3 regions of the Rahnella sp. PD12R genome follow, and region 3 is predicted to be linked to each of the others. Evidence: predicted binding sites of a transcription regulator. Region 3 holds the regulator's gene; each other region holds the start of a gene.
The links. The regulator CRP, encoded in region 3, controls carbon source genes, mostly activating them, when cyclic AMP is high. The targets are predictions, from matches to a motif close to ATGTGANNNNNNTCACAT.

Region 1 (10,175 bases), on a different contig from region 3:
ACTGATCGGCGCGGGTCGCCTGTTTCGGGTTGTCGTGCCATTCGGATTCGGTCAGCCCACCCGGATCGTTCGCATCCACGGACACGCTGTTAAACATCAGCGTCAGGGTGCTGGCGTCATCGATACGCACGCCCAGTTTGCCGTTACCGAGATTTTTCTGCGTACCGCTGTGGTCGCGGTAGCCGTCGGTGGTGAAACGCGAACCGGAAATCAGATAATTCACATCGCCCGCGTGCGTGCCGTCGCCGGTTGCGCCGCTGGCTTTTACGCTGTTACGGAAAGAACCGTAACTGCCGAAATAAGTACCGGCCTCAAGTTTGGCGGGCTGGGAACCGGTTTGAGTATCCACGTTCACCACGCCGCCGGAGGAGTTGCCGTAAAGCGCCGAATACGGGCCGCGCAGCACTTCCACGCGGTCGACCGAGTTCAGGTCGATATTAGACGTCTGCCCCTGCCCGTCTGGCATGGTGGCCGGAATGCCATCAACATAAATGCGCACGCCACGCACGCCATACATGGAACGGCTGCCGAATCCGCGAACGGAAAGTTGTAAATCCTGCGCGTAGTTCTGGCGGTTCTGAACCTGTAAACCCGGAACGCTGCCGAGGCTTTCAGACAGGTTGACCTGCGCTTTGCTGTTTCTGAAATCGTCACCATCAATCACGCTGACTGCCGCAGGGGTATCCAGCTCGGATAATCCGCCGGTGCTTTCACGCCTGATGACCATCAGCGAAGAAGAATCTGACGAATCGTCAGAATCTTTCGCGGAAGTGCCCGACGCTGACTGTGCGTAACTGACTGAAACCGGGTTCAAAACTGATAAAAACGTGATGATAAAAGCAGAGGTTTTGGCGTTCACTTTATGAGTTCTTTTGTTTTAAGTTAAAAGGCTGAGTCAAAAAAGACGACGCACATCTCAATTTTAGACATTAGAAGTAGACACAAATCGACCAATCTGATTGAGAGCGGTGAAGGGCGTCACTATAGTTTTTTTCTTCCTGTTAGTACATACGCAACTTTACAAATATAACTTTTTAACAAAATACCGCACGCAGAGTACATCTGAGGGCCAATCTCATTTTAAATCTCCGCGCAAAACCTGCGTGTATATACAACCAGTGGCGTTTTTTCTCCCATATGAAATAAACGGCTTGTTTCACATGAAAATTAACCCGATAACCACGGGGTTATTAATTATTTTTCATGGTAGCGGTTACAGTAAATTCAAGGCATTGATTAAAAAGTAATTTATAAAAAACCTGCATAGCCTGAGAACACGATAAATTCTGTTCAGACAGCGCCTCATAATTCGGAATATCCTGTTTCATTTCCCTCAGAAAATTCCGCTTACTGAATGAATATAGACCACGATTTGCGCAAGCGGGAATAAGTCGCGGCATTTTCGTACGCGCAATGTTCCGATATATGGCCACGCCCTGCCTTTACAAAACAAATAGAACCGGATGACGGGTGACGCGCGGATTTGCTGGGGGAAAACGTTTTCACACATGACGTTTTTGTCATGAAGCCGTCACCCGCCTGTCAGAGCCGCAGGCTCAGAGTGAATCACACATCCGATGTTCCTTCTGATTTAAAGCAAAGAGGTCATGCCATGCGTTTACGTTTAGCTTCTACATTACTGGTTGCCGCCGCAGCCGCGTTCGGTTCTCAGGCTGCACTGGCCGCGCCGGTCAAAAATATCGTGCTGGTTCATGGCGCATTTGTCGGCGGTTCGGGCTGGCGTCCGGTGTACGACATCCTGACGCATGACGGCTATAAAGTGACGCTGGTGCAGGAACCGCTGACGTCGTTCCCGGAAGACGTCGCCGCCACCAAACGTATTTTAGATATGCAGGACGGCCCGGCGATCCTGGTCGGTCACAGCTATGGCGGCGCGATTATTACGGAAGCGGGTAACGATCCGCACGTCGCGGGGCTGGTTTATATCGCGGCGCATGCCCTGGATAACGGCGAAACCGAAGCGATAAACGGCAAGAAATTCCCAAACTCCGCGCACCCTTTTGCCAAAACGCCGGACGGTTTCCTTTACATCAACCCGGCGAATTTCCCGGCTGACTTCGCCGCCGATTTACCTCTTAAACAAGCCGAATTCGAAGCGCAGGCACAGATGCTGACATCCGCCAGCGTGTTCACCGCCAACATCCCGGATCCGGCATGGAAGGTGAAGCCAAGCTGGTACATGGTCGCGAAGTCCGACAAGATCATTAACCCGGATTTAGAACGGATGTACGCCAAACGCGCTCACAGCCACACCGTTGAAATCGCGGGCGCCAGCCATTCAGTGTACGAGTCACATCCAAAAGAAGTGGCCGCACTGATCGAACAGGCGGCGAAAGGCGCAGTGAAATAAGCCTGATCAGCCGGTGAGAACCGGCTTTTACGGAGGTTATGCTTTTCGGCTGTACGCGATCATGTGCGATAGCGCGTACACCACGCAGCCGAGGAAGGCGGCGGGGGCGAGGCTGTCATAGAGATGTCCCGGCTGGGCGCCGGTATAGAGTATGACCGCCGAGACGGCGATGCCCATCATGGCACCGGGCATGTGGATCCATCGGCTGAAACGTTCTTTTTTAGCTTTGTACGCCGCGAACTCCTGCTGCGTGCGTTCCAGCGCGTTGCCTAACCTTTCGCAATCTTCTTCATTCTGGCGAAAACCTTCGGTTAAACGGGCGTTTTCGTCATCCCGTTCAGCCAGCAGCCTTTTCAATTTCACCAGATTCTCTTTCGCCGACTGCCCTTCAAACTCTTCGCGTTTAAGGCTGACGCGCAATTGGGTGATTTTCCGGTTCGCCTCGGAAGTGAGTTCTTTTTGCTGTTCGAGCAGCGCGTAATTGCCATCGGCGCGACGGTTAGCGGCATGGCGTTTACTTTCTTCTTCGCCGACGCGGTGTTCTGTATCACTTTCCATCTGATTTAAACGCTGTTGCAGTTTATCGCGCGCGGCAGCCATCGCAGCCATCTGGCTGCCGGTGTAGCTTATCAGCTTATTGGCGGCATCCAGCTCAACCGAGGTCGAAGCCCCGGCGTTGCGCTGACGTGAACGGAGCAGCGCCAGTTCATCCGCGTGCTGGATCCTTTGAATTTCAGCCTGACGTTGTAACTCAGAAATCCGGGCATTCAGGCGAAATGCTTCATCCCTCATTCGCCCGATTTCTTCTGTATTACCACTGGCAGAATTAACGGTGGCCGGTTTATTGCGCGCAACGGCAAGTTCGTTGGTGAGACTGCGTACCTGTTTTTCCAGCGAGGCCAGTCTTTCCAGCGTGACGGCGGTGTCTTTAAAAACGGTTTTGACCTTTGCCTTATCTGCATCAGAGCGGCCGAAACTGACGCCTTTCAGCGCACTTTCCACCTCGCGGGCGATGGTGGTTTTGTCCATCGCCTTCATCCGGTTACAGGCGCTCGCCAGAAAGCTCGCGGCTTCATTACTGTTTCCGGTTCCAAATGCTTGTTTGATAAGGCTCTGTATCACGCTCATTTTGTCGTGCTCGCTCGCAGGATGTATTCAGGACACGCATGATGCAGACCTTAGGTGCATCAGATTCTAATTACTCATTGTATCAGATAGGATTTGTTTTATTTATCGAAGTTATTTTAAGCGGATATTTTGAGGGATTAATGGCAGAGTTCATGAGATAAAAAAAGCCGGAACCCGGTTTCCCCGGCTCCGGCTGTTTTCATGCGGAAATTAATGGAATTGCAGATACGCGACGTGGGTTTGCAGATATTCCTGCAAGCCGTGTTTGCCGTCCGCGCCGCCGACGCCGGATTTGCGCCAGCCCGCATGGAAGCCCTGCATCGCTTCGAAGTTTTCGCGGTTGATGTAGGTTTCCCCGAACTTCAGCTGTTTCAGCGCTTTCATCGCAGTATTGATATTGGAGGTGTAGATCGAAGACGTCAGCCCGTATTCGCTGTCGTTGGCCATCGCGATGGCTTCTTCCAGCGTTTTGAATGTCGCGACCGGCAGCACAGGGCCGAACACTTCTTCGTGCATGATCGGCATGTCCTGTTTCACATCCACCAGCACCGTCGGCTGATAGAAGAAGCCTTTGTCGCCGTGACGTTTGCCGCCCAGCAGCACTTTTGCGCCTTGTGAAACGGCTTTCGCCACTTTGTCCTCGACGCGTTTTAACGCTGCACCGCTGATGAGCGGCCCCATATCCAGCTCTTTTTGCTCGGCGGTATTGCCGAAGGTCACTTTTTTCATCGCCTCGCTGATCCGCGAAATGAATTCGTCGTACACGCCTTCCTGCACGTAAACACGTTCCGCACAGTTACACACCTGCCCGGTATTGATCACGCGTGAACTGACGATGGCTTTGACCGCCAGATCCAAATCCGCGTCGTCCATCACGATGGCCGGGGCTTTACCGCCCAGCTCCAGCGACACTTTCGTCACGTTCTGCGCGGCGGCGGTCATGGTGGCGATACCGGCGGCGACGCTGCCGGTCAGGCTGACCATTCCGACTTTCGGGTTGGCGGCCAGTTCCTGTCCAACGGTTGGCCCGTAGCCGGTCACAATGTTCAGCACGCCTTTTGGCAGGCCGATTTTGTGGATAATTTCAGCGAAAATCACCGCGTTATTCGGTGTGATTTCACTCGGTTTAATCACGATGGTATTGCCGGTGATCAGCGCCGGTGCGGCTTTGCGCGCAATCAGGAAGAACGGAAAGTTCCACGGCAGAATGCCGGTAGTCACGCCGATGGCTTTGCGGAACACAAAGATGTTTTCGTTTGGCCGGTCACTCTGAATGATTTCGCCTTCGTAGCGGCGCGCCCATTCGGCCATGTAATCGAGATAATCGGCGGTAAACAGCACTTCGGTTTGCGCCAGGCCGTAGGTTTTGCCGCCTTCCGCAATAATGGTTTCGGTCAGTTCGGCTTCACGTTCGCGGATCCCGGCGGCGATTTTGTGCAGCCATACACCCCGTTCTACCGCGGGCAAGGCTTCCCAGCCCGGCTGCGCAGCTTCGGCAGCATCAATGGCTTTTTTCGCGTCTTCGGCAGAGCCTTCAGGGATCTGCGAAATCACCTGTTCTGTGGCCGGATTGACCACGTCAATCCACTTGCCGCCGGTGTTTTCAACGAATTCGCCGTTGATGTACATACGTTTTTGAACTGTGGCCATGTCAGAAATCTCCAAAGAACGGATAGAGGGATGATGAACGAGTTGTTAAAAAATAAGCTCTTTTTTGTAAAGTTCTAACAGCCTGTTCTATCCGTGACGTTTTTACCTTTCCGTGATTGCCAGTTCGTTTTGAGAAATGGCAAAAATGTCATGGTCGGTCTGCCCGACATAACATTTTTGCAAATTGAGTATTTTCCTTCGTAATACCCAAAATTGTAGCTCGAAATATGAAGGGTATTTACTGGCGGACGTGGCGGGGCGCATACCCAAATTCGCGCTTAAAGAGAGTTGAGAAATAATTGCTGTCGCAGAAACCGCACTGATGGGCGATGTCCGTTATCGAGCTGTCGCTGAAACGCAGCATGTTGCGCGCATTGAGCAGGCGCAGGCGGTTGAGGTAATTGAGCGGCGTGCAGCCGGTTTGCTGTTTCATCTGGCGATGCAGCGTGCGCAGGGACATGGAGAATTGTTCCGCCAGCACCGGCCAGTTGATCTCTTCGTCATAATGCTCGTTCATCCAGTCCAGCAAATTATTCAGGTCGCCACCCTGCCCGCGATAACCAACATCACGACTGCCCTGACGCAGCAGCAATAAAAGCTGCATAAAATACAGCTCCTGCTGAGCCTGCGATTCCGGCGTCTGGCTGACGGTTTTGCGCGCCAGCAGGTCGATGAGCGTTTTGGCCTGCGTCACCAGATTCGGGCTGATACGCCAGTGCGCCGGATAAATGCCATCCACTTCCTGCGGCAATAAATCGCTGACGCCATTGAGGAAACGAAACGCATTCGGGCCACGGTACAGAACGTTGGTCAGATGCAGATTGTCGGTATCTTCGTAAAGATGGTGGTCGCAGTGACGCACAAAGCAGACGCTGCCTGCGCTGAGGATCAGCGGATGGTCATTAAAAACGTGCGTCCCGGTGCCCTGCTCGACCAGCACAATTTCGTTGAAATCCTGGTGATGATGCTCAGGAAAAGTTTCCTGCGGGAAACGGGGTTCAATGGCGACCGGGAAATTTCCTGAAGGGAAATAATCACTACTGCGTAACACGGTCATTTCCGACTCCTTATTAACATTATCGTAATATCTTAGTCGTCACTCACGCCGCCATCGGGCTGAAATTGTGATCTGCCAGCCGCTTTTGAACAAAACCTTTCTTTCCCGGCACAATCTTGCGCAATCCGGCGTATGACGCTGGTTTACGCCCTCTTTCAGTGCGGTTTTTCCCGGCCCGAAATCGGTTTTTTTCGGGGCATTTCCGTGGGTCTACACAAGATTGTTATCAATTTGTGAGGTTGTTCTCTTAAACCTTTGCAGCTTTGCCATAGTTAGCGCAGAACTGGCACTCGCGGAAAGGTCAGATCCTCAGCAACCTCCTAGAGTCGTGATCATGCGCCTGGCGCGTCGGCAATTTTGGGTCGTTAAACTTTATGCAGACTTATGCGGAGTACAAACAATGAAATTAAAACACGTACTGAGCCTCACCCTGATCGCGAGCAGCATCCTGCTGGCAGGCGCGGCAACGGCAGAAGTGAAAATTGCGCTGGTGGCAAAGTCACTGGGCAACGGTTTCTTTGAAGCGGCAAACGTTGGCGCGCAGCAGGCAGCGAAAGAGCTGGGCGATGTGAAAGTGATTTACACCGGCCCGACCACTACCACCGCCGAAGCGCAGATTGAAGTGCTGAACGGCCTGATTGCACAGGGCGTTGATGCGATTGCGGTTTCCGCCAATGACCCGGACGCGCTGGTGCCTGTGCTGAAAAAAGCCATGCAGCGCGGCATTAAAGTGGTGTCCTGGGATTCCGGCGTCGCCAAAGAGGGCCGTCAGATCCACCTGAATCCGTCCAACAATGCGCTGATTGGCGAAACCAACGTCAAACTGGCCGCCGATGCACTGAAAGCGCTGAATGTCGAAAAAGGGGATGTCGCGATACTGAGCGCCACACCGACCTCGACCAACCAGAATCTGTGGATTGCCGAGATGAAAAAGGTGCTGCCAAAGTATCCTTCCGTCAATCTGGTGACTGTGGCATATGGCGATGATCTGTCAGATAAAAGTTATCGCGAAACTATCGGCTTATTGAAATCTTATCCGGATCTGAAAGTCATTATTTCCCCGTCTTCGGTCGGGATTGTGGCCGCCGCACAGGCGGTGAAAGATCAGGGCAAAATCGGCAAAGTTTACGTCACCGGCCTCGGTCTGCCGTCTGAAATGGCGGGCGCGGTGAAATCCGGCGCGACCAAGAGTTTTGCCATCTGGAACCCGATTGATCTTGGCTACGCGGCAACCTATCTGGCCGACGATCTGGTCAAAGGCACCGCCACCAAAACCGAAGCCAGCATGGGGCGTTTAGGCAAAGTGAAACTGGACGCGGACGGCAGCGGCGCGATGGCTGAACCGTTTGTTTATGACGCCAGCAACATCGACAAATTTTCGAAATTATTCTGATCCTGACGGCGGCTTATCGTTTTGCGGTGAGCCGTTTTGTTGTGCTTAGCCAGACAGGGGAAACGAAATGACAGATTCCACGACTCCGCTTTTGTCATTACAGGGCATCAGCAAGGTCTTTCCGGGTGTCAGGGCGCTGAATAACGTGCATGTGGATTTGTATCCGGGAAAAGTGACGGCCCTGATTGGCGAAAACGGCGCGGGTAAATCCACGCTGGTGAAAGTCATGACCGGCATTTATCAGCCGGAAGAAGGCGAGCTGCGCTATAAAGCGATTCCGATAAAACTGCCCAATCCGGAATCCGCGCACAAAGTCGGTATTACCGCCATCCATCAGGAAACCGTGCTGTTTGACGAACTTTCCGTGACCGAAAATATCTTCGTCGGCCACTACGTTTACGGCGGGATTTTTAAGCGCCTGAACTGGCCGGCGATGCATCAGCAGGCGCGCGATATTCTGACACGTCTGGAAGTGAACATCGATCCGCATGCCATTTTGAAAGAACTGAGCATCGCGCAGCGCCATATGGTGGCGATTGCCCGCGCGCTGTCGTTTGATGCGCAGGTGGTGATCCTCGACGAACCGACGGCGGCGCTGTCGCAGCATGAAATCGTGGAGTTTTATCAGATTGTCGAACGCCTGAAACATGAAGGAAAAGCCATCCTGTTTATCTCGCACAAGTTCGACGAGATTTTCGCGATTTCCGATTACTACACGGTGCTGCGCGACGGCAGTTATGTCGGCTCCGGCAAAATCTGTGATATCAGCGAGCCGCAGATGGTCAAGATGATGGTCGGGCGCGAAGTCAGCCAGGCGTATCCGAAAGTGAACTGCGAACCGGGTGAAACGGTGTTACAGGTGCAGAATCTCAGCCATCCGACCGAATTTTCTGGCATCAGTTTCTCACTGCGCAAGGGCGAAATTCTCGGATTCTACGGGCTGGTTGGCGCGGGACGAACCGAGCTGATGCAGGCGCTGTTTGGCGTGACACAACCGGGCGGCGGCAAGATTCTGATCCATGGCAAAGAACATCATTTCACCCGCCCTTCTCAGGCCATCCGCGCGGGCATTGTGTACGTGCCGGAAGAGCGCCAGAAACAGGGCGCGATTATCGATTTGCCGATCAGCCAGAACATCAGCCTGCCGCAGCTCAGCCAGCTCAACCCGCGCGGCGTGCTCAATGATAAAAAAGAGTGGGCGCTGGCTGACGATTATGCGCGCCGGTTGCAGGTGAAAGCCTCGAGCTGGAAACAGCCGGTGGGCACGCTCTCCGGGGGTAATCAGCAAAAAGTGGTGATCGCAAAATGGCTGGCGACGCAGCCGGACATCATCATTCTCGATGAACCGACCAAAGGGATTGATATCGGTTCGAAAGCAGCGGTGCACCAGTTTATGTCCGAGCTGGTCGGACGCGGGCTGGCGGTGATTATGGTGTCTTCCGAATTGCCGGAAGTTATGGGCATGGCGGACAGGATTATTGTGATGCACGAAGGGCTGATGGTGGCGGAATTCAACGCGGGTGACGCGACCGCCGAAATGATTGTCAGTGCCGCCAGCGGCGCGGGCGAGGAGGCGGCATGATCAAGAATTTACTCAAGTACCGTGAGCTGTTGCTGGCGGTGGTGATTGTCCTGATGGTGCTCGGCGTCGGCGCGCGCTCACCGGAGTTTATCGGCGCCGGAAACCTGCTTGAGATGTTCAACGACACCTCGATTCTGATCATTCTCGCGCTCGGCCAGATGATGGTGCTGCTGACTAAAGGTATTGATTTGTCGATGGCCGCCAATCTGGCGCTCACCGGCATGATTGTTGCGCTGATCAACTTCCATCACCCTGACATTCCGGTGTGGTCGCTGGTCGTGCTGGCGACGGTTCTCGGCCTGATTATGGGTGCAATTAATGGCCTGCTGGTGTGGAAAGTGGGGATTCCGCCGATTGTGGTGACGCTGGGCACCATGAGTATTTATCGCGGGATTATTTTCCTGCTCTCGAACGGCGGCTGGATTAACGCCCATCAGATGAGCCCTGATTTCCTCAGCCTGCCGCGCGCACCGTTTCTTGGCCTGCCGCTGCTCGGCTGGTGCGCGATTGCCGCGCTGATTCTGGTGGCGTATTTCCTGCGCTACAGCCGCACAGGCCGCGCGTTGTATACCGCAGGCGGCAATGCCACGGCGGCGTATTACACCGGCATCAACGCGGGCAAAATGCAGTTCATCAGCTTCTGCCTTTCCGGCGCTCTGGCGGGTTTCTGTGGATATCTGTGGATTTCACGTTTTGCCGTCGCCTACGTGGACGTCGCCAACGGCTTTGAATTGCAGATTGTCGCCGCCTGCGTCATCGGCGGGATCAGCACCATGGGCGGCATCGGTTCAGTGGTCGGCTGCCTGCTCGGCGCGCTGTTCCTCGGCGTCATCAATAACGCCCTGCCGGTGATTGAAGTGTCGCCGTTCTGGCAGATGGCCATTTCTGGCGCGGTGATTGTCATCGCGGTGATCCTCAACGAACGCGGCAATAAACGTAAAGGAAGACTGATTTTACGCCATTATCCTTCCGTCCACGCATCAGGACCTGAATC
Region 2 (10,175 bases), on a different contig from region 3:
CTGGTGTTCAAAATCAAAGGCGGCACCACCGTCGAATAAAGCGGCATCGTGCCCGTTGCTCCATAAAAAAGGTCGCCTTCATGGCGACCTTTGTCTTTCATACTGTTCGTGTTCTGTTTAATCCTGAGAAACACCGCCAGAATCGACACTGAAATTGCTGCGGCCATCAGGCAGCTGGCGGGATTTTCCAGACTCATCTACCGCAACGTACGTGAACACCGCTTCAGTGGCTCTGTAGCGCTGTCCGATAGGCTCAGAGGAGACCTTCTTCACCCACACTTCAACGTTGATGGTGATCGAGCTGTTGCCGGTACGAATACAGCGTGCATAACAACACACCACATCACCTACCGCTACTGGCTTGAGGAACGTCATGCCGTCCACACGAACGGTCACTACGCGGCCTTTAGCGATTTCCTTCGCCTGGATCGCGCCGCCCATGTCCATCTGTGACATCAGCCATCCGCCAAAGATATCGCCGTTTGCATTGGTGTCAGCCGGCATGGCCAGCGTGCGCAGTACCATTTCACCATTGGGTAAACTTTGTTTTTCGTTCATGTTTGATTGCTTCACAGTGATCAATGTTTTATTCAAAACAACGAAGGCCTTCAAAAGAAGGCCCGTGCAGAAGAATGCTTATTTTTTTTCATCATCCGGCATGTGCCGGTAAATATAGATGCCGCTGAGCAGCGTGAAGACCAGCGTCAGAACAGTCAGCCCGAACACTTTGAAGTTAACCCAGATATTCTGTGGCAGCCAGAAAGCCACGTAGATATTTGCCAGACCGCACAGCAGGAAGAAAATCGCCCAGCTGACATTCAGCTTATTCCAGACGTGGTCGGGAAGCGTCAGCTCTTTGCCCAACATGCGCTGAATCAGAGGCTTTTTCAGAACCAGCTGGCTTATCAGTAAAGCGCCGGAGAACAGAACGTAAATGACGGTGACTTTCCATTTAATGAATTCATCATTATGGAAGACCAGCGTCAGGGTGCCAAAAACAGCCACCATGGCGAAGGTGATTAACGTCATTTTCTCAATTTTGCGATACATCACCCAGGTGATGACTAACGCCAGCGCAGTGGCAGCGATCAACGCGCCTGATGCGACAAAAATGTCGTAAAGCTTATAAACCACAAAAAAGACAATCAGGGGAAGAAAATCGAGGAGCTGCTTCATACTTCATTCCATGTTTTATGTTTGTGATGACTATACCGGAATCATTTACCGGACAAAAGAAAAGGGCGCCGGAGCGCCCCTTAAAAAGTTATGTCACTATTAAACATGTAATTTCATGTAAAGACGGAACAGATAAATCAGGATAAATGCCGTGATGACATTGCTGAGCGCGCCGAAAATCACCGCGCTTATCATCGGATTCAACGCACTTAACGCGCCGACGAAAAGCATCAGAACCACCTGCGCCAGAATCCACATCAAAACGCCCGGCGCAACCAGGCGCACATGGCTGAAGGCCAGACGGGTGCTCAGGCGCATGGCTTTAAACATCCCGACCTGCTCTTTACAGGCGATGATTGGCGACATTGACCAGGCAATGGCAATCAGAAATGCAGGCACGAAAAGCAGTGCCAGACCGAGACGGAACATCACGCTGAAGACGAACAGCAAAAGGATTAAGCGCGGCAACACAGGCAAAGAAGCGGTCACCACCTGGGTTACGCTGGCGCGCACGCCCTGTGAAACCAGCTGGATCAGCGTCAGGATCCCGCCAACCAGAATCACATTTCCGGCAAGCGTTGAGAACAGCGCCGCAATGCTGTAGCGGAAAATGGCGCTTTGCTGTTCCGGCGTGACCTGTTGTTCAATGAAACCCATCATATCGGCGACGCTCATGCCCGCCATGTTGTTCATAAGTTGCCCGATAGCATCAAGCTGATCGGCTGACGGGCTTAAAATCCAGCTCAATATGACGGTAATTAATGCGGCCAGCAGGGAAAGCGCGAAAACGCTACTCAGCTGATTACGCGAAAAATTATAACTGTCACGGTACAACGTACTGGCCGTGATAGACATGGACGCTCCTTGGCACAAGCTAAAAATAACAAGGCGGGGATTGTAACCTGTAATAGGCCCCCGCCGATACTTTTGCGCTGACTTCCTGTCAGTCAGCCTGATGAACCTCTGCCAGCACTGGCGTGAAAGCCCCGACATCAATCATCGGTAAATCCACATCCAGCGGCGGCAGGCCGTAACGCGCACGTGCGCGATCGCAGGCCGTATTGGCGACACCGTTCAGCCCCGACTGATCAAACTCGCGGCAGGGTGTCGGGCGGTTAAGGTAAACAGAACAGGAAACCGATTGTCCCACTTCCCCTTCCAGAGCCACACAGCGAGGCGTCTTGCTGTTGGTGCCTTTCATGCAGCTCAAAAAAGGCGTGACTTGCTCTGTCAGTGCCTGCGGAACAACGCCGCCAGCCTCTTCAGATTCAGCCCAATAAAATGAAACACGGAAATAGGCGCAGCATGCGCCACAGGTCATACAAGGATTATTAATTTCGCTCATCTTGGGAAGCTACCGACTCCTTACGGCACCAAACCAAAACCAACAGGGTTCATGCAAATTACGCAGCGGCATTTTTTTTAGCAACTGAAATTTCGGGCTTTCATGAAACAGCAAAATCCCCTCGTTTTTGATGCAGATCAATTCCTTTGTTTTTAGAGATTTAGATCGGATTGAGAAAGATGCAATTTCTGGAAAATTGTTTTAAAGATGTGATCCCGCATTGATCAAACCGTACCAAAGAGTAGGTATCATTCGCGCGGCCAATAAATAAACCATACAAAGGGAAGGGACAATGAAAGCAGCATATTGGGCATTAGTGGCAGCAGCGGCATTTCCGGCAATCGCGAGCGCACATGAAGCAGGGGATGTGATTGTTCGTGTAGGGACAGCAACCGTTCGTCCAACCGAAGGTTCAGACAACGTGCTGGGGCTGGGTTCTTTTAACATCAATAACAACACGCAGATGGGTTTGACGCTCGGCTACATGTTCACCGACAACATCGGGATGGAACTGCTGGCTGCGACGCCGTTCCAGCATAAAGTCGGTCTGAATAGCACCGGAACAATCGCTGAAGTTAAACAGTTACCGCCGTCATTGATGGCGCAATACTACTTCGGGGATAAGCGTGACAAACTGCGTCCGTACCTCGGTTTGGGTATCAACTACACCACGTTCTACGATACGAATTTCAACCAGACCGGGCGTGATGCCGGGCTTTCTGATCTGAGCGTGAAAGATTCCTGGGGCGTGGCCACGCAGGCGGGTCTGGATTATAACCTGGATGATAACTGGCTGATCAACATGTCCGTCTGGTGGATGGATATCGATACAGAAGTTAAATTCAAAGCGGGTGGCGAGCAGCAAAACATCAACACCCGGATTGATCCATGGGTCTTTATGTTTGGCGTCGGCTATCGTTTCTGATATTGCGTGTCACGTTGCATAAAAAAAGAGGCGCTCTGGCGCCTCTTCGCATTTCATCAGAAAGATCTCTGATTATTTCAGTCGCATATCGTTCTCGATGGAACGTACACCCGCCACGCCACGCGTGACTTCTACCGCACGGTTTGCATCTGCCGTTGACGTCACGAAACCACTTAACTGAACGCGGCCTTTGAAGGTCTCAACGCTGATTTCCCGTGATTTGATGGTCTTATCGGCCAGCAGGGCGGATTTGACTTTCGTGGTGACTACGGTGTCATCGATGTAACCACCCGTGCCTTCAGATTTTTTTGTCGGTGCGCAGGCAGCCACGGCCATGACGACCACAGCGGCAATGCAGAAAGCAGACAATGTCTTGAATAGCTTCATAAATAACTCTCCATGCTTTGTTATAAAACCAAAAGTCACCCGATTCAGACTCAGGCAAACAATACTTCGAGCACCCGTATTGTTATTGATTTGCCGAGTGATTTTAGTTTGGATTATTGGCGGGGTTTATACAAATCGAATGGAGAAAAAAAACGTAAGAATTTAAAAGAAACAGAACCTTAGTCAGGCATTGAATAAGGTTCTGTTCGCCGAAACGCTTGTGATTATGCGCGGGTGGCGGCTTTCATTTCACTGACGAAACGGGAAAGCTGAGCCAGCATTTCTGATGGCTGATGCTGATTATTCTCGATGATGCGTACCGTCGCGGAACCGGAAATCGCACCCGCCGCACCGGCGGCCAGCGTTTCTTTCACCTGTGAAGGTTCAGAAATACCGAAGCCCTGCAAAGGCGGCGCTGCGTTATATTCACGCAGTTTATCCACCAGATGATTCAGCGGTGTCAGGGCGCGTTTTTCCGTCCCGGTCACACCGGCGCGTGACAGCAAATAGGTGTAGCCGCGGCCATGAGAGGAAATCTCACGCAGCAGATCGTCTGACGCATTCGGCGGGCAGATGAAGATCGGCGCGATGCCGTGACGTAACGCCGCCGCACGGAACGGGGCAGATTCTTCAAACGGCACGTCGGCAACCAGTACGGAGTCTACGCCCACTTCAGCGCAACGCTGGTAGAAAGTTTCAATGCCGTTATGGAACACCAGGTTGGCGTACATCAGCAGGCCAATCGGGATATCCGGATGTTTTTCGCGAATGCGCGCCAGCATATTGAAGCATTGCGTTGGCGTCACACCGGCGGCAAACGCGCGCAGGTTGGCGTTCTGAATCGTCGGACCATCGGCCAGCGGATCAGAGAACGGAATGCCCAGCTCGAGTGCGTCGGCACCGGCTTCAATCAGCGTGTCAATAATAGAGAGCGACAGTTCAACGCCCGGATCGCCCAGCGTCACGAAGGGAACAAAGGCACCTTCTTTTTTGCTTTCCAGACGCTTAAATAATTGCTGATAACGTTCCATTAAATTTCTCCCCGGGCAGTCAGGATGTCATGTACGGTGAAAATATCTTTATCGCCGCGGCCAGAAAGATTCACCACCAGAATTTGTTCTTTCTCTGGCGTTTCCTTGATGAGTTTCAGCGCATAAGCCAGCGCGTGTGAAGATTCCAGTGCCGGAATAATCCCTTCATGGCGGGACAATTCTTTAAAGGCGTCCAGCGCTTCATCATCGGTAATCGACACATATTCCGCGCGGCCGATGCTGTTCAGGAAAGCATGCTGCGGCCCGACAGACGGGAAATCCAGACCGGCAGAAATGGAATAAGATTCTTCAATCTGGCCTTCTGAGGTTTGCATCATCGGGGCTTTCATCCCGAAATAGATACCAACGTGTCCGTGTTTAAGCGGCGCGCCGTGTTGCCCGGTTTCGATACCCAGCCCGCCCGGTTCAACACCGATCAGCTTCACGCTGGTGTCATCGATGAAATCAGCAAACATGCCGATGGCGTTAGAGCCACCGCCGACGCAGGCGATCACGGCGTCCGGCAGACAGCCTTCGCGTTCCTGCATTTGCGCTTTGGTTTCTTCGCCAATCATGCGCTGGAATTCACGCACAATCGTCGGATACGGATGCGGGCCCGCAGCGGTTCCCAGCATATAGTGAGCGGTTTCGTAGCTGCCAGACCAGTCGCGCAGCGCCTCGTTACAGGCATCTTTCAGCGTGGAAGAACCGCTGTGAACCGGGATCACTTCAGCGCCCATCAGACGCATACGGAACACGTTCGGTGACTGGCGTTCAATGTCTTTCGCGCCCATATAAATCCGGCATTTCAGGCCGAGCAGGGCACAGGCCAGAGCGGATGCCACACCGTGCTGACCGGCACCGGTTTCAGCGATGATTTCGGTCTTGCCCATGCGCTTTGCCAGCAACGCCTGACCCAGCACCTGGTTTGTTTTGTGTGCGCCACCGTGCAGCAGATCTTCACGCTTGAGATACAGCTTGGTTTTAGTGCCTGCGGTCAGGTTTTTACACAATGTCAGCGCCGTCGGGCGGCCTGCATAGTTTTTCAGTAAATCGATGAATTCAGCCTGAAACGCCGGGTCACGCTGCGCGCTGACAAAAGCTTCTTCCAGCTGCACCAGCGCAGGCATCAGAATTTGCGGGACGTACTGGCCGCCAAATTCGCCGAAATAGGGATTAAGTAAAGTCATGTGATTCCATCCTGTCTGTCAATTTTTGCGTCACTGCGGGGAATTAATAAGCCCGCAATGTCTGGAATACGGCGGTAATTTTACCCGCATCTTTAATGCCCGGTTCGCTCTCGACGCCTGAATTGAAATCCAGACCCGCACACCCAAGTTGCGCGGCTTCGACGCAATTATCTGCGCTCAGGCCACCGGCCAGCAGAACATTGCTCAGGTCTTGCCCGGCCAGCTTGCTCCAGTCGAAACGATGCCCTGTTCCACCTTTACCGTTATCGAGAACATAACGGTCAACGTGATTCAGATTGCGTGCCGGCATCGTGTCTTTCACGCTCAGCGCTTTCCAGATCTGCACCGCAGAAGGCAGCTCGCTGCGCAGGGCGTCGATATACGCCTGATCTTCATCGCCATGAAGTTGCACGGCGGTGAGATTCAGCGCCTGAGCGGTTTGCGCGACGTCAGCCAGTGGCGTATCGCGGAATACGCCGACGTATTTCAGCGGTGCGCCGTTTTGCACTTCTTTCGCCTGCGGCTGCGTCACGAAACGCGGAGAGGCGTCGACAAAAATTAGTCCGCCGTAAATCGCACCGGCATCATGGGCGGCTTTCGCATCCTGCGCACGGGTCAGGCCGCACACTTTGTTGTCGCCAAGCAGCACACGGCTGACGGCGGTGTTCAGGTCTGGCTCTGACATCAGCGCGCTGCCAATCAGGAAACCGTTGGCAAAACGGCTGAGTTCGCGGATCTGGCCGTAGGTATTAATGCCGGATTCGCTGATGACCGTCACGCCGTGCGGCACGCGGGGTGCCAGTTCACGCGTACGGTTCAGGTCAATCGACAGATCGCGCAGATCACGGTTATTGATACCGACCACTTTCGCTTTCAGATTCACCGCACGTTCCAGCTCTTCTTCATTACTGGCTTCGGTGAGCACGCCCATATTCAGGCTGTGTGCGACGGCGGCGAGCTGCACGTATTGTTCATCGTTGAGTACGGAAAGCATCAGCAAAATGGCATCGGCCTGATAAAAGCGCGCCAGATGAATCTGATACGGGTCGATAATGAAGTCTTTGCACAGCACCGGCTGCGTGACGGTTTTGCTCACCAGCGGCAGAAAATCAAAGCTGCCCTGGAAGTATTTTTCGTCCGTCAGAACGGAAATGGCCGATGCGTAGTTTTTGTAAACACCGGCAATTTCTACCGGATCAAAGTTCTCGCGGATCTTTCCTTTGGAAGGAGAAGCCTGCTTGCACTCAAGAATAAAAGCCGTTCTTGCGCCCTGAAGCGCGTCGTAAAAACTGCGCTGGCTTTGAGTTATTTCGTTCTGAAAGCTGGCCAGCGGTTGTTGTTCTTTACGTTCCGCGACCCAAACTTCCTTATCGCGAACAATCTTGTGGAGCACGGTTTCCTGCTGCATCACTTATCCTCTTGCTGCCAATGCAGTCACGCGCTGGTACGGTTCACCGCTGCGCATGACATCTAAAGCCTGTTGAGCGTTTTGCTTCAAATCTTCCTGGCCGAAAAGACGCAGTAACATCGCCACATTGACGGCTACCGCGGCTTCATGGGCCGGATCACCTTTACCTTGTAATAAGCGTGCCAGAATGTCACGGTTTTCTTCCGGCTCGCCGCCCAGCAGGGATTCGATCGGATAATTGTCCAGCCCGAAGTCCTGCGGTGTCACTTCATAGGTGGTGATTTCGCCGTCTTTCAGTTCAGCAACCTGTGTTGCCGAGTGAATCGCCACTTCATCCATTCCGCCGCCGTGAACCACCGCCGCACGCTCGTAACCGAGGGCGCGCAGGGTTTCTGCAATCGGCTTCACCAGTTCCGGGCTGTACACGCCAATCAGTGCCAGCGGCGGACGCGCCGGGTTAATCAGCGGGCCAAGCACGTTGAACAGCGTGCGGGTTTTCAGCGCTTTACGCACCGGCATCGCATGGCGGAAACCGGTGTGATATTGCGGTGCGAACAGGAAGCACACATTCAAGTCGTCCAGCGCCGCGCGGGACTCTTCCGCTGGCATATCCAGACGAATGCCGAAAGCGGCCAGTAAATCCGATGAACCTGAACGGCTGGACACGCTGCGGTTGCCGTGTTTCGCCACGCGTGCACCACAGGCTGCCGCCACAAAGGCGCTGGCGGTGGAAATATTAATGCTGTTGGTGCCGTCGCCGCCGGTGCCGACGATATCCGCGAACGGGTAATCAGGGCGCGGGAACGGCTCGGCGTGTGCCAGTAACGCTTTTGCGGCACCGGCGATTTCAGCGGGCTGCTCGCCGCGCACCTTCATGCTGATCAGCGCCGCCGCTAACTGCGCGGGTTCCAGCTCACCGTTCACGATGGCGGTAAATAATTGCTGGCTTTCTTCCTGTGTCATCGCCTGAGCCTGATACAGATTTTCGAGAATGCCGGGGATAGTTTGCGTTTTCATGACAGTTCTCCTTACGCCAAAGCCCAGGCCAGTGTCTGCTCAAGCAGACGCGCACCCTGTGAAGTTAAAATGGATTCCGGATGGAACTGGAAGCCGCAAACGCGATCTTCTTCGTGACGCACCGCCATCACCATGTCGCCGTAACGGGCGTTAACCGTCAGCCCTTCCGGGATCTGACTGCCGACCAGCGAGTGATAACGCGCCACCGGCAGCGGGTTATTCATCCCCGCAAACATCGCTTCGTTGTCATGCGTAATAGAAGAGGCTTTACCGTGCAGGATTTCACCTGCCTGACCGACGAAACCGCCGTAGGTTTCCACAATCGCCTGATGTCCGAGACAGATACCGATAATCGGTAACTGACCGCGCAAGCGTTTCAGCAGTTCCGGCATACAGCCCGCTTCAGACGGTGTACCCGGGCCCGGAGAAAGCACCAGCACCGGTTTTTCCAGCTGGCTGAGTTTTTCGATAATCACGTCAGCCGGGATCTGATTGCGGTAAATCACCACGTTATGGCCGCTTGAACGCAGCTGATCGACCAGGTTGTACGTAAAGGAATCCACGTTATCGATGAGTAAAATGTCGGCCATCTTAAAATACCTCTTTCGCATTGTGGGCAGTGGCGATGGCACGCAGCACGGCACGGGCTTTATTACGGGTTTCGTCAGCTTCGGCTTGTGGAACGGAATCGAGCACCACGCCGCCGCCCGCCTGAACGGTGGCAATGCCGTCTTCCACATACGCGGAGCGGATGACGATGCAGGTGTCCAGATCACCGTGTGCGGTGAAATAGCCCACTGCGCCGCCGTAACTGCCTCGACGGGTTTGCTCAGAGGCTGAAATCAGCTGCATGGCGCGGACTTTTGGTGCGCCGGTCAGCGTGCCCATATTCATGACGGCCTGATAAGCGTGCAGCACATCCAGATCGGCGCGCAGCGTACCAACAACGCGGGACACCAGATGCATCACGAAGGAATAACGGTCAACTTTGGTCAGGTCCGCGACGTAACGGCTGCCCGGCTCGCAGATACGCGCCAGATCGTTACGCGCTAAATCCACCAGCATCAGATGCTCGGCCAGCTCTTTATGGTCGGTGCGCATTTCCAGTTCGATGCGGCTGTCGAGATCCAAATCCAGCGAGCCGTCAGCACGGCGACCACGCGGGCGGGTACCGGCAATCGGGTAAATTTCAATCTGGCGGTTAGTTGCATCGTATTTCAGTGCGCTTTCCGGTGACGCGCCGAACAGCGTGAAATCGTTGTCCTGCATGAAGAACATATACGGACTTGGGTTGTTGTTTTTCAGCGTTTCGTAGGCCGCCAGCGGAGCAGGGCATGGCAGGGAGAAACGGCGTGACGGCACAACCTGGAAGATTTCACCGGCGCGGATCGCCACTTTCATTTTCTCAACCACGGCACCAAAAACCTCATCGGTCTGGTTCACGCTCAGCTGCATTTCCGGCACGCTCTGGTGCGGGATGTTATGTGGCGGCAATTGCAGCTGATGTTGCAGCTGTTCCAGACGCTCATGCAGACGCTGTTTTTCCTCAGAAGACGGCGTAAACAGGCTGGCCTGCAAACGGCAGGTGCGGTTCTGGTGGTCGAGCACCAGCAGGGTTTCTGCCAGATAGAAGCAGAAATCCGGGCAACGCTGGTCGGACGCTAACTGCGGCAAATCTTCAAAACCGGCAACAAGG
Region 3 (10,175 bases):
GCGACGCGCAGGCCAGCGGACAAACCTGGGGCCAGCAGGATCTGGATCGTATGAAACAGCTGTCGGATATCGGCCTGCGCCTTTCCGTCACCGGCGGCATCACGCCTGCGGATTTACCGCTGTTCCGCGATATCGACGTGCAGGCGTTTATCGCCGGACGCGCGTTATCCGACGCAACGCAACCCGCACAGGTCGCCCAGGCGTTTCACCAGCAAATCAGCAAAATCTGGGGAGCAACGGCATGAGAAAACATCCGCTGGGCATCTATGAAAAAGCACTGCCCAAACACCTGAGCTGGCCGGAAAGGCTGGCGCTGGCGAAAAGCTGCGGCTTTGATTTTGTCGAAATGTCGGTTGATGAAACCGATGAGCGCCTGTCGCGCCTCGACTGGAGCATCACGCAACGCGTCGCGCTGGTCGAAGCGATGATGGAAATCGGTGTCTCCATTCCGTCGATGTGCCTTTCCGCGCACCGCCGTTTCCCGTTCGGTAGCCATGATGAAAGCGTCCGCGAACGTGCGCGGGAAGTGATGACCAAAGCCATCAAACTGGCGCGCGATTTAGGGATCCGCACCTTACAGCTGGCCGGTTATGACGTGTATTACGAAGCGTCCGACGCCGGTACCCGCGAACGATTTGCCGAAGGGCTGGCGTGGGCGGTGGAACAGGCCGCCGCCGCGCAGGTCACGCTGGCGGTCGAAATCATGGACACCGAATTCATGAATTCGATAACCAAATGGAAAGCATGGGATGAACGCCTGAATTCACCGTGGTTCAGCGTATATCCGGACATCGGCAATCTCAGCGCGTGGGGAAACGACATTCCGTCGGAGCTGGCGCTGGGCATTGACCGCATCGCCGCTATCCACCTGAAAGATACCTATCCGGTCACCGCAACCTCTAAAGGCCAGTTCCGCGATGTGCCGTTCGGCGACGGTTGTGTCGATTTCACCGGCTTTTTCCGCACGCTGGGCGCGCTGAATTATCGCGGCGCATTCCTCATCGAAATGTGGACGGAAACCGCCGCCGAGCCGGTACTGGAAATCATCAAAGCCCGTCAGTGGATTGAAGCCAAAATGCAGGAAGGAGAATTCGCATGTTAGAACAGCTGAAACAGGCCGTACTGGAGGCCAATCTGGCGCTGCCTGCGCATCATCTGGTGACGTTTACCTGGGGCAACGTCAGCGCGGTTGACCGCGAAAATGGGCGGGTGGTGATCAAACCGTCGGGCGTGGAATATACCGACATGTGCGCCAGTGACATGGTGGTCGTCGATCTGCATACCGGCGAGCGCATCGAAGGCGACAAAAATCCATCGTCGGATACTGCCACGCATCTGGCGCTTTACCGGCAGTTTCCGGAAATCGGCGGCATTGTGCACACGCATTCCCGCCACGCGACAATCTGGTCGCAGGCCGGGCTGGATTTACCGGCGTGGGGCACCACGCACGCGGATTATTTCTACGGCAATATTCCCTGCACGCGCCGGATGACTGAAGCAGAAATCAACGGAGCGTACGAACTGGAAACCGGCAACGTCATTATCGAAACCTTCCTGGAGCGGGGTCTGGACGCCATGCAGGTTCCGGCGGTTCTGGTGCATTCTCACGGGCCATTCGCCTGGGGAAAAAATGCCGCCGACGCCGTGCATAACGCTGTCGTGCTGGAGGAATGTGCCTACATGGGCATATTCTCCCGCCAGCTGACGCCCGCACTTGCCGATATGCAACAGACGCTGATGGACAAACATTACCTGCGCAAACACGGGAAAAATGCCTATTACGGACAGCTGAAATAACCGGTCGTCGCCTGTCACTTCTCGAATAAATATGGTAACAATAGGCTTAATTATGCGCAGCGATGCCGCCAGGTCTTCGAACACAGAAAAGACCGCGACACGCCTGCCTGCCTCACCTTTATGGAGAACAGCGCATTATGTCAGCCAAACATCCTGTTATTGCCGTTACCGGTTCGAGCGGTGCAGGCACCACTACCACCAGTCTGGCATTTCGGAAAATATTCCAACAGCTTGGCCTGCGTGCCGCCGAGCTGGAAGGCGACAGTTTCCACCATTTCACCCGCCCGGAAATGGACGCGGCCATCCGCAAAGCCCGCGATCTCGGGCGTCATATCAGCTACTTCGGGCCGGAAGCCAACGACTTCGGTTTGCTGGAAAAAAGCTTTATAGAATACGGCAAAACCGGCACAGGCCGTTCGCGCAAATATCTGCATACTTATGACGAAGCCGTTCCCTACAATCAGGTACCGGGGACGTTTACACCGTGGCAGGCCTTACCGGAACCGACGGACATTCTCTTCTACGAAGGCCTGCACGGCGGCGTGGTATCCGACAAAACGGACGTCGCGGCGCATGTCGATTTGCTGGTCGGCGTGGTGCCCATCGTTAACCTCGAATGGATCCAGAAACTGGTGCGCGACACCGGCGAGCGCGGGCATTCCCGTGAGGCGGTGATGGATTCCGTGGTGCGCTCGATGGATGACTACATCAACTACATCACGCCGCAGTTTTCCCGCACACACATTAACTTCCAGCGCGTGCCGACCATCGACACCTCCAACCCGTTTGCCGCGAAAGCCATTCCTTCGCTGGATGAAAGCTTCGTGGTGATTCATTTTCAGGGGCTGGACGACATTGATTTCCCGTATCTGCTGGCAATGTTGCAGGGCTCGTTTATCTCGCACATCAAAACGCTGGTGGTGCCGGGCGGCAAAATGGGGCTGGCAATGGAGTTGATTATGGCGCCGCTGGTGCAGCGCCTGATGGAAGGGAAGAAAATCGAGTAAGTGAAATCAGGCGTCGTTCATCAGCAACTGCTGAATGAATCCGACGTGTAATTTCACGCCAATCTGCAATGCCTCTTCGTCCAGCCGGAAGCGCGGGTTATGCACGCCATAAGTCGCGCCAATTTTCTCGTTACCGCTGCCGATAAACAGGAAACAGCCCGGCACTTTTTGCTGATAAGAAGAGAAATCTTCGCCACCAAACAGCGGCTGGGTCACTTCCCGCAGCGCATTCCCGCCGAGCGTATTAGCAATCACCTGACGCGCAATCGCACAGGCGTCGGGGTGGTTATCGCCATTCACATAACCCCGCGTCCAGCGCAGTTCATACTGCGCACCGTGCGCCGCCGTGATCCCCGAAATTATCTGTTCCATCAGCTGCGGAACCTGCTCGCGCACGCTGCTGTGATGGGTCCGCAATGTTCCGGCGAGTTTCACGCGTTCCGGAATGACGTTATAACTCTCCCCGCTCTGGAAGGTGGCGATGGTCAGCACCGGCACCTGAAGCGGATCGATGCGGCGCGCCACGACGTTTTGCAGCGCCGTCACCACTTCCGCGCCAATCACCACCGGATCAATGCACAAATGCGGCATCGAACCGTGCCCGCCTTTGCCGGTAATCGTGATGTCGAAGTTATCGGTGGACGCGCAGAACACGCCCTCTTTCAGGCCAACCTCACCCGTCGGAGAATTCGGCATAACGTGCAGACCGAAGATTTTCTCCACGCCGTCGAGTACGCCTAAATCCACCAGTTCCTGTGCGCCGCCCGGCGGTAATTCTTCCGCGTGCTGGAAGATAAACCGCACCGAGCCGTGCAGCGCGGACTGACACTGCGTCAGCACTTTCGCCGCACCCAGTAACATCGCGGTGTGCGCGTCATGGCCGCAGGCGTGCATGACGCCCGGCACCGTCGAACTGAACGGCTCGTCGTTTTCTTCCTGAATCGGCAAGGCGTCGATATCCGCCCGCAGCGCATACGTCGGCCCCGGATAAGCGCCTTTGAGATCGGCAACCACGCTGTTAGGTGTCAGCCGCGTCAGAGTCAGGCCGCCGAAACTTTCCAGCTGTTCCGCGATATAATCCGCCGTTTTATGCTCCTGAAATGACAGCTCAGGATGCGCATGAATATGTCTGCGCCAGCGCACAACGTCCGCTTTGACTTCCGCCAGCATCGCTTCAAAATTAAATGTCATCAGACTTCTCCTCAGTTATGCCACGTCGCGCAACGCTGCGCGCGGTTTCAGGGTCAGCGGCAAAATGGCCAGCCCGGCAACCACCATCGCCAGCGCCAGAAAAACAAATGTCGAAAAATACCCGTGCGTCACGGTGATCAGATAGCCCATCGCAATCGGCGCCACGAATCCGCCGAGCGTTCCGCCGGTATTGATAACCCCCATTGCGGCACCCATCACTTCCGGCGGCAGGCGTTTCATCGGCAGCGTAAACACCGTGACAAACGCCGCCATCAGGAAGATGTAGCCGAGGAACAGGAACAGCCCGGCGGTCACCGCCGACGCGGAGGTGTAAACCAGCCAGATGCACAGCGCGCTGAGCAGTGCGCTGCAAAAAATCACTTTCGGCTCTTTGCCCTGCATATAACGGCCGACCAGCCAACCGGTCGCGAGAGAGGAAATCCAGATCCCCATTCCGCCGGTGGCGACCACCAGCCCGGAAACGTCCAGCGACATTCCGCGCTGTTGCACCAGATATTTAGGCAGCCACGCCATCAGGCCGTAGGACGGAATGTTGATGCAGAAAATGGATACGAACAGCAGCACGACAATCGGGTTTTTCAGCAGTTCACGGTAGCCGGTCGCCACGCCGGTGCGGGCTTCTGCTTTCGGGGGATTCGGCACAAAAATGATAATCGCGACGGCAATCGCAAACGCCAGCAGGCCGAGAATGGAGAAAGAGCCGCGCCAGCCGAGCGTATCGAGTGCGTACACCGCAATCAGCGGCCCGGCGGTCATCGCCAGACCGGCGGATGACAGCAATACGGACTGCGCGAAAGTGCGCTGCCCGACATCAAAATTCGAGACCACCGCTTTGGCGCAGGAACACGGATAACCGGAATGCCCGACGCCGGAAAGAAAGCGAAACGTCACCAGTAAACCGAGGCCGAATCCCAGCAAACCGAAGCAGAGCGCGAACCCGCCGAGCAAAAACAGCGAGATACCGAGTACTTTCTTGTAGCCGAATCGGTCATTCAGCCAGCCAGCAGGAATTTGAAACAGCGAATAGGCCAGGAAGAAAATGCCTGTGATGTAACCCAGCTGCTCCGGTTGCAGGTTAAATTCCCGCTCAATCGGCAACAGCGCGAACCCCATCACCGTTTTGTCGATATACACCACCGCATAACCGACGAACAGCAGGAAGATCATCAGGGAACGACTTTTCATAGCGGATATCCCTTTTTGTTATCACCGCGTCAGAAGTTCTCACTGTCGGGCGAATAGTAAAATGCGACATGCATCACGTAATCAACTGAATAACAACACATTATTTATTCCAAATCTGAAGCTATCAGCTTTACAGGTTTGCCATAAGATGCAATTTTTGGGTAGGTGATGCTTTTTACTGATAGGGCTTTCAAGCGAGGCGACATGCGTTATTTACCGAAATTGCAGCAACTCAAGGTTTTCCAGCAGGTTATCCGCAGCGGCAGCATTCGCGGCGCGGCGCGGGCGATGAATCAGTCGCAGCCCGCCGTCAGCAGAACCTTGCGGGAACTGGAACAAACGCTTGAAACTCAGCTTATCGTGCGCGGCAATCAGGGCATGGCGCTGACGGAAACCGGCCGCGCCTTTGCGCAGCGCATGCAGTTTATTCTCGAAGAACTTGAACGCGCGGCGGATGAGATCCGGCAGATCAATCAGTATTCGCAGGGTTCGGTGGCTATCGGGTTTTCATCACTGCTGGCGCTGACGGTGTTTCCGGCTCTCAATGAAGCATTCAAAACGCAGTTTCCCCAGTCCAAACTGCTGATTAAGGAAGGCCAGCTTTCGACGCTGTTACCGGCGCTGCGTGAAGGGAAACTCGATTTTGCCGTCGGGACCGCCGGGCCGGGTTTTCCGCTGGAAGATTTGGTGCGTGAACCGCTGTTTAGCGCGCCGTTTGGCGTGATTGCGCGGCAAGGGCATCCGCTGGCAGGTGCCACCACGCTCGAAGAATTACAGGGCGCGCGCTGGGTGTTGCCGGAAACGGATATGGGTTACTACCAGCAGATTCAGCTTTCGATGAACGGCTTTAATGCGCCAGCCGGTGAAACGCCGGTAAGAACGGATTCGGTGGTGTGCGGGCTGAATATGGTGTTGCAGTCGGATTATCTGACGATTGTGGCGAAGGCGATGCGCGCGCCGTTCGGCTTGCAGGAAAGACTTTGCCTGCTCAATATCGATACGCTGCCGGAAGCGGAATATTGCGTACTCTATTCGCAGAAATCGCCGCTGACATTTGCTGCGCGGCGATTTCTGGATTTACTGCGAAGTCAGTGCCAGTCGTATCGCTGGTCGTGACTTATTCGGCGTTCACGACTTCAAAACTGTGGGTGATCGTCGCGGCTTTGCCCAGCATCAGGGATACAGAGCAATATTTTTCCGCAGACAGGCTGACCGCGCGTTCCACAATTTTATCCGTCAGGTCTTTGCCGGTGACGATGAAATGCAGGTTGATGTGCGTGAACAGACGCGGTGCTTCTTCGCGGCGCTGAGACGTCAGTTTCACTTCGCAGTCACGCACGTCGTTACGGCCTTTTTGCAAAATAGACACCACATCAATCGCGCTGCAACCGCCCGCCGACATCAGCAACATTTCCATCGGGCTCGGGGCTTTGTCGCCCGCATTACCGTCCATTGTGATCTGATGGCCCGACGCTGACTCACCTAAAAACGTCAGCCCTTCTACCCATTTTACGCGTGCGTGCATGTGCTCTTCTCCCGGTGGATAAATTCGTCAAATTTTCCCCTCAGACTACCCTTTCACCCAAAAACTGGCAACGTAACCCGATCGCCATCATGCTGAAGCGAGACAACAGAAGACAGCATTGCAAACCTGTGTTACAAACAAAGCCGAAACATACTTTCCAGTAAATTGCGGTGACGGTTTTTGCGGTTTAAGAACAGAACCCACGGTGTTAACAGCAATAATCAGGCTGTTTCACTCCGACATCCGCTTGCAGCATTTCTGGGGAGTTATATGCTGAAAGGGCGCTTTTTAAAGTAAGTGCCGTACAGGGAACTCTGAGCCCTGTGATTTTGGGCAGCGATAACAACAGAGGATAATAGCAAATGGTTCTCGGCAAGCCACAAACAGACCCGACTCTCGAATGGTTCCTGTCTCACTGTCATATACATAAGTATCCTTCTAAAAGTACGCTGATTCACCAAGGTGAAAAAGCCGAAACGCTGTACTACATCGTGAAAGGGTCGGTTGCCGTCCTGATTAAAGATGAAGAAGGCAAAGAAATGATACTGTCATACCTTAACCAAGGTGACTTCATCGGCGAGCTGGGACTCTTCGAAGAAGGGCAGGAACGCAGTGCCTGGGTTCGTGCTAAAACTGCCTGCGAAGTGGCTGAAATTTCTTATAAAAAATTCCGCCAGCTGATTCAGGTAAACCCGGATATTCTGATGCGTCTTTCCGCGCAGATGGCAAACCGTCTGCAAGTGACGTCAGAGAAAGTCGGCAACCTTGCCTTCCTCGACGTAACAGGCCGTATCGCGCAAACTTTGCTTAATCTGGCTAAACAGCCTGATGCAATGACCCATCCGGACGGGATGCAAATCAAGATCACCCGTCAGGAAATCGGCCAAATCGTCGGTTGTTCACGTGAAACAGTCGGACGTATTCTCAAAATGCTGGAAGATCAGAGCCTGATCTCCGCACACGGTAAAACGATTGTCGTTTACGGCACACGTTAATCCCTCAGGAATTGGCGCGACAGCTTACTGTCGCGCCTTTTTTATGGGCTAAGCTTTACCCATGACGCTATGGCGAAGACTGTTCTATCATCCCGAAGTTAACTACGCGCTGCGCCAGACGCTGGTGTTGTGCCTGCCTGTCGGTATTTGCTGGCTGTTTGGCAATCTGCAAATGGGCCTGCTGTTTTCCCTGTGCCCGGCCTGCTGCAACGTCGCCGGCCTTGATACCCCGCACAAACGCTTTTTCAAACGCCTGATTATCGGCGGTTCGCTGTTTGCCGTCAGCAGTATCCTTTTACAGGTGATGCTCGAAAACTGGCACATTCCTCTGCCGCTCATCATGTTAACGCTGGCTTTGCTGCTCGGCGTCACCGGTGAAATCAGTCCGCTGCATGCGCGCCTGTTGCCCGGCGCGCTGGTGGCCACCATCTTTACGCTGAGTATGGTCGGCGTGAGGCCAATGTGGCAGGCACCCGCGCTTTTTGCCGCCGGCACCGCCTGGTACGGGCTGTTTAACTGGGCGTGGTTCCGTATTTCCGAAGAACAACCGATGCGCGAAACGCTCAGCCAGCTGTATTTGCAACTGGCCGATTATTTCGAAGCCAAGTACAGCCTGCTGACGCAACATACCGATCCGGAAACTGCACTTCCGCCGCTGCTCAAACGCCAGCAGCAGGTTATCGACCTGATTGCGTTGTTGTATCAGCAACTGCACATGCTGCCGCAGCATGGACATCATCATCACCACAAACGGTTGTTCCAGCGTTTTCAGGTGGCGCTCGATTTGCAGGAGCACATTACGGTCAGCCTGCATCAGCCGGAAGAAGTGCAAAAACTGGTGGAAGAAAGCCACGCCGAAGCGGTGATCCGCCGGAATGCGCAGGTGATTTCCGCCCGTCTGCGCGTGATTGCGGACGATATTCTCTACCATCGCCTTTCCGAACGCTTCACCATGGCGAATGAGCTGGCGGCGCTGGAAAAAATCGCGGCGCAGAACCCGCAGAATCCGGTCGGCCAGTTCTGTTATTACCATTTCAGCCGTATCGCGCGACTGCTGCGGACGCAACGCCCGCTGTACCGCCGCGATCTGATGAACTCCCAGCCGCGCCTGCCTTTCTGGCCTGCGGTGAAAAGCTACCTGTCCTTTAAATCCTCCGCCCTGCGCAATGCCGCGCGCCTCGGGCTGATTCTGGCGATCGGTAGCAGCCTCGGGCTTTTCTTCAATCTGCCCAAGCCGTACTGGATTTTGCTGACCATCATGCTGGTCAGCCAGAACGGTTATAACGCCACGCGTGTGCGTATCCAGCACCGTGCACTCGGCACGCTGGCCGGTCTGCTGATTGCCGCCGGATTACTGAGGCTGGAATTGCCGGAAGGCATCACGCTGATTTGCATGCTGGTCATCACGCTGGTGTCGTATACCGTGCTGCGCAAGAACTACGGTCTGGCGGTCATCGGTATGACGGTGACCGCAGTTTATACGTTGCAATTGCTGGCGATGAACGGCATCCATTTTCTGGTGCCGCGCCTGATTGATACGCTGATCGGTTGCGCGCTGGCCTTCGGCGGCAGCATCTGGCTGTGGCCGCAATGGCAAAGTGGCCTGATGCGCCAGAACGCCCATCAGGCGCTGGAAACCTATCAGGACGCCATCCGGCTGATTCTGCAAGAAAATCCCGACGCCTCTCAACTTGCGTACACCCGTATGCAGGTCAATCAGGCGCACAACAAGCTGTTCACCTCGCTGAGCCAGGCGATGCAGGAACCGGGTTTTAACTCGCATTATCTGGCGGATATGCGTTTGTGGGTCACGCACAGTCAGTTTGTCGTTGAGCACATCAACGCGATGACCATTCTCGCGCGCGAGCATTACATGCTGCCGGAAAAGCTGGCGACGGAGTATTTGCAGACCTGCGAAATCGCGCTGCAAAGCTGCCAGCAGCGGTTGCTTTACGACGGGCCTGGTAGTGAGAACACCTTGTTTAATGCGCCGGAGCTGCACCCGGATATGCCGCTGACCGAAATGGAGCGCCATCTGCGGAGGATGATTTCGCACCTGAGTGTGATGCATACCATTTCGTCACTGGCGTGGAAGCAGAGACCACACCACGGGATCTGGCTGACGCGGCGGGCGTAAAAGGGGAGATCCCCTTTTATATCCCCTGTTTGAGGGTTGGGTTTCACTTGCCGTGAGGGCTGGATCGAGAAGGTTTCGGTTTCTCACGTACGGTGATCACTTAACCCGCTGCGCCGAAACCGACAAAGAGGGAGGAAAGCGCCTCCCTCTTTGATCTCCCACGCTTTTTTTTCAATAAGCGCTTTCGCTGGATCGATGGACATATTCTGGAACATCCGCGTGTGGCGCAAATCCAGGCACTTCGTGCTGCCTTCACTCGGTCTTCGAGCCTCTGGTCTCGAAGCCGCTCCGTTCAGCTGGATTTTGAGTGCGCCAGA

Region 1: rhaS (rhamnose ABC transporter substrate-binding protein) is a predicted target of CRP. The motif match lies at 6,438-6,455, and genes of this name have one in related genera.
Region 2: ompW (outer membrane protein OmpW) is a predicted target of CRP. The motif match lies at 2,647-2,664, and genes of this name have one in related genera.

The regions. Positions count from the first base shown of each region.
Region 1 covers NZ_JAHTMS010000003.1:15,471-25,645, reverse strand. The annotation lists gene pqqU (TonB-dependent receptor PqqU) at 1-859, opposite strand, end outside; gene KWG64_RS07190 (alpha/beta hydrolase) at 1,613-2,371, shown strand; gene KWG64_RS07185 (hypothetical protein) at 2,408-3,499, opposite strand; gene aldA (aldehyde dehydrogenase) at 3,710-5,149, opposite strand; gene rhaS (HTH-type transcriptional activator RhaS) at 5,388-6,206, opposite strand; gene rhaS (rhamnose ABC transporter substrate-binding protein) at 6,607-7,599, shown strand; gene KWG64_RS07165 (sugar ABC transporter ATP-binding protein) at 7,667-9,181, shown strand; gene KWG64_RS07160 (ABC transporter permease) at 9,178-10,175, shown strand, end outside.
Region 2 covers NZ_JAHTMS010000002.1:297,916-308,090, reverse strand. The annotation lists gene KWG64_RS05360 (energy transducer TonB) at 1-39, shown strand, start outside; gene yciA (acyl-CoA thioester hydrolase YciA) at 118-558, opposite strand; gene KWG64_RS05350 (septation protein A) at 637-1,176, opposite strand; gene KWG64_RS05345 (YciC family protein) at 1,276-2,031, opposite strand; gene KWG64_RS05340 (YkgJ family cysteine cluster protein) at 2,120-2,521, opposite strand; gene ompW (outer membrane protein OmpW) at 2,814-3,446, shown strand; gene KWG64_RS05330 (BON domain-containing protein) at 3,519-3,833, opposite strand; gene trpA (tryptophan synthase subunit alpha) at 4,058-4,864, opposite strand; gene trpB (tryptophan synthase subunit beta) at 4,864-6,054, opposite strand; gene trpCF (bifunctional indole-3-glycerol-phosphate synthase TrpC/phosphoribosylanthranilate isomerase TrpF) at 6,098-7,462, opposite strand; partial or broken gene trpD (bifunctional anthranilate synthase glutamate amidotransferase component TrpG/anthranilate phosphoribosyltransferase TrpD) at 7,466-9,069, opposite strand; gene KWG64_RS05300 (anthranilate synthase component 1) at 9,071-10,175, opposite strand, start outside.
Region 3 covers NZ_JAHTMS010000005.1:377,242-387,416, reverse strand. The annotation lists gene ulaD (3-keto-L-gulonate-6-phosphate decarboxylase UlaD) at 1-245, shown strand, start outside; gene KWG64_RS12835 (L-ribulose-5-phosphate 3-epimerase) at 242-1,102, shown strand; gene araD (L-ribulose-5-phosphate 4-epimerase) at 1,096-1,797, shown strand; gene KWG64_RS12825 (phosphoribulokinase) at 1,935-2,804, shown strand; gene KWG64_RS12820 (M20 family metallopeptidase) at 2,811-3,995, opposite strand; gene KWG64_RS12815 (MFS transporter) at 4,011-5,201, opposite strand; gene KWG64_RS12810 (LysR substrate-binding domain-containing protein) at 5,406-6,317, shown strand; gene KWG64_RS12805 (OsmC family protein) at 6,319-6,726, opposite strand; gene crp (cAMP-activated global transcriptional regulator CRP) at 7,089-7,721, shown strand; gene KWG64_RS12795 (YccS/YhfK family putative transporter) at 7,783-9,858, shown strand; gene KWG64_RS12790 (hypothetical protein) at 9,942-10,175, opposite strand, start outside.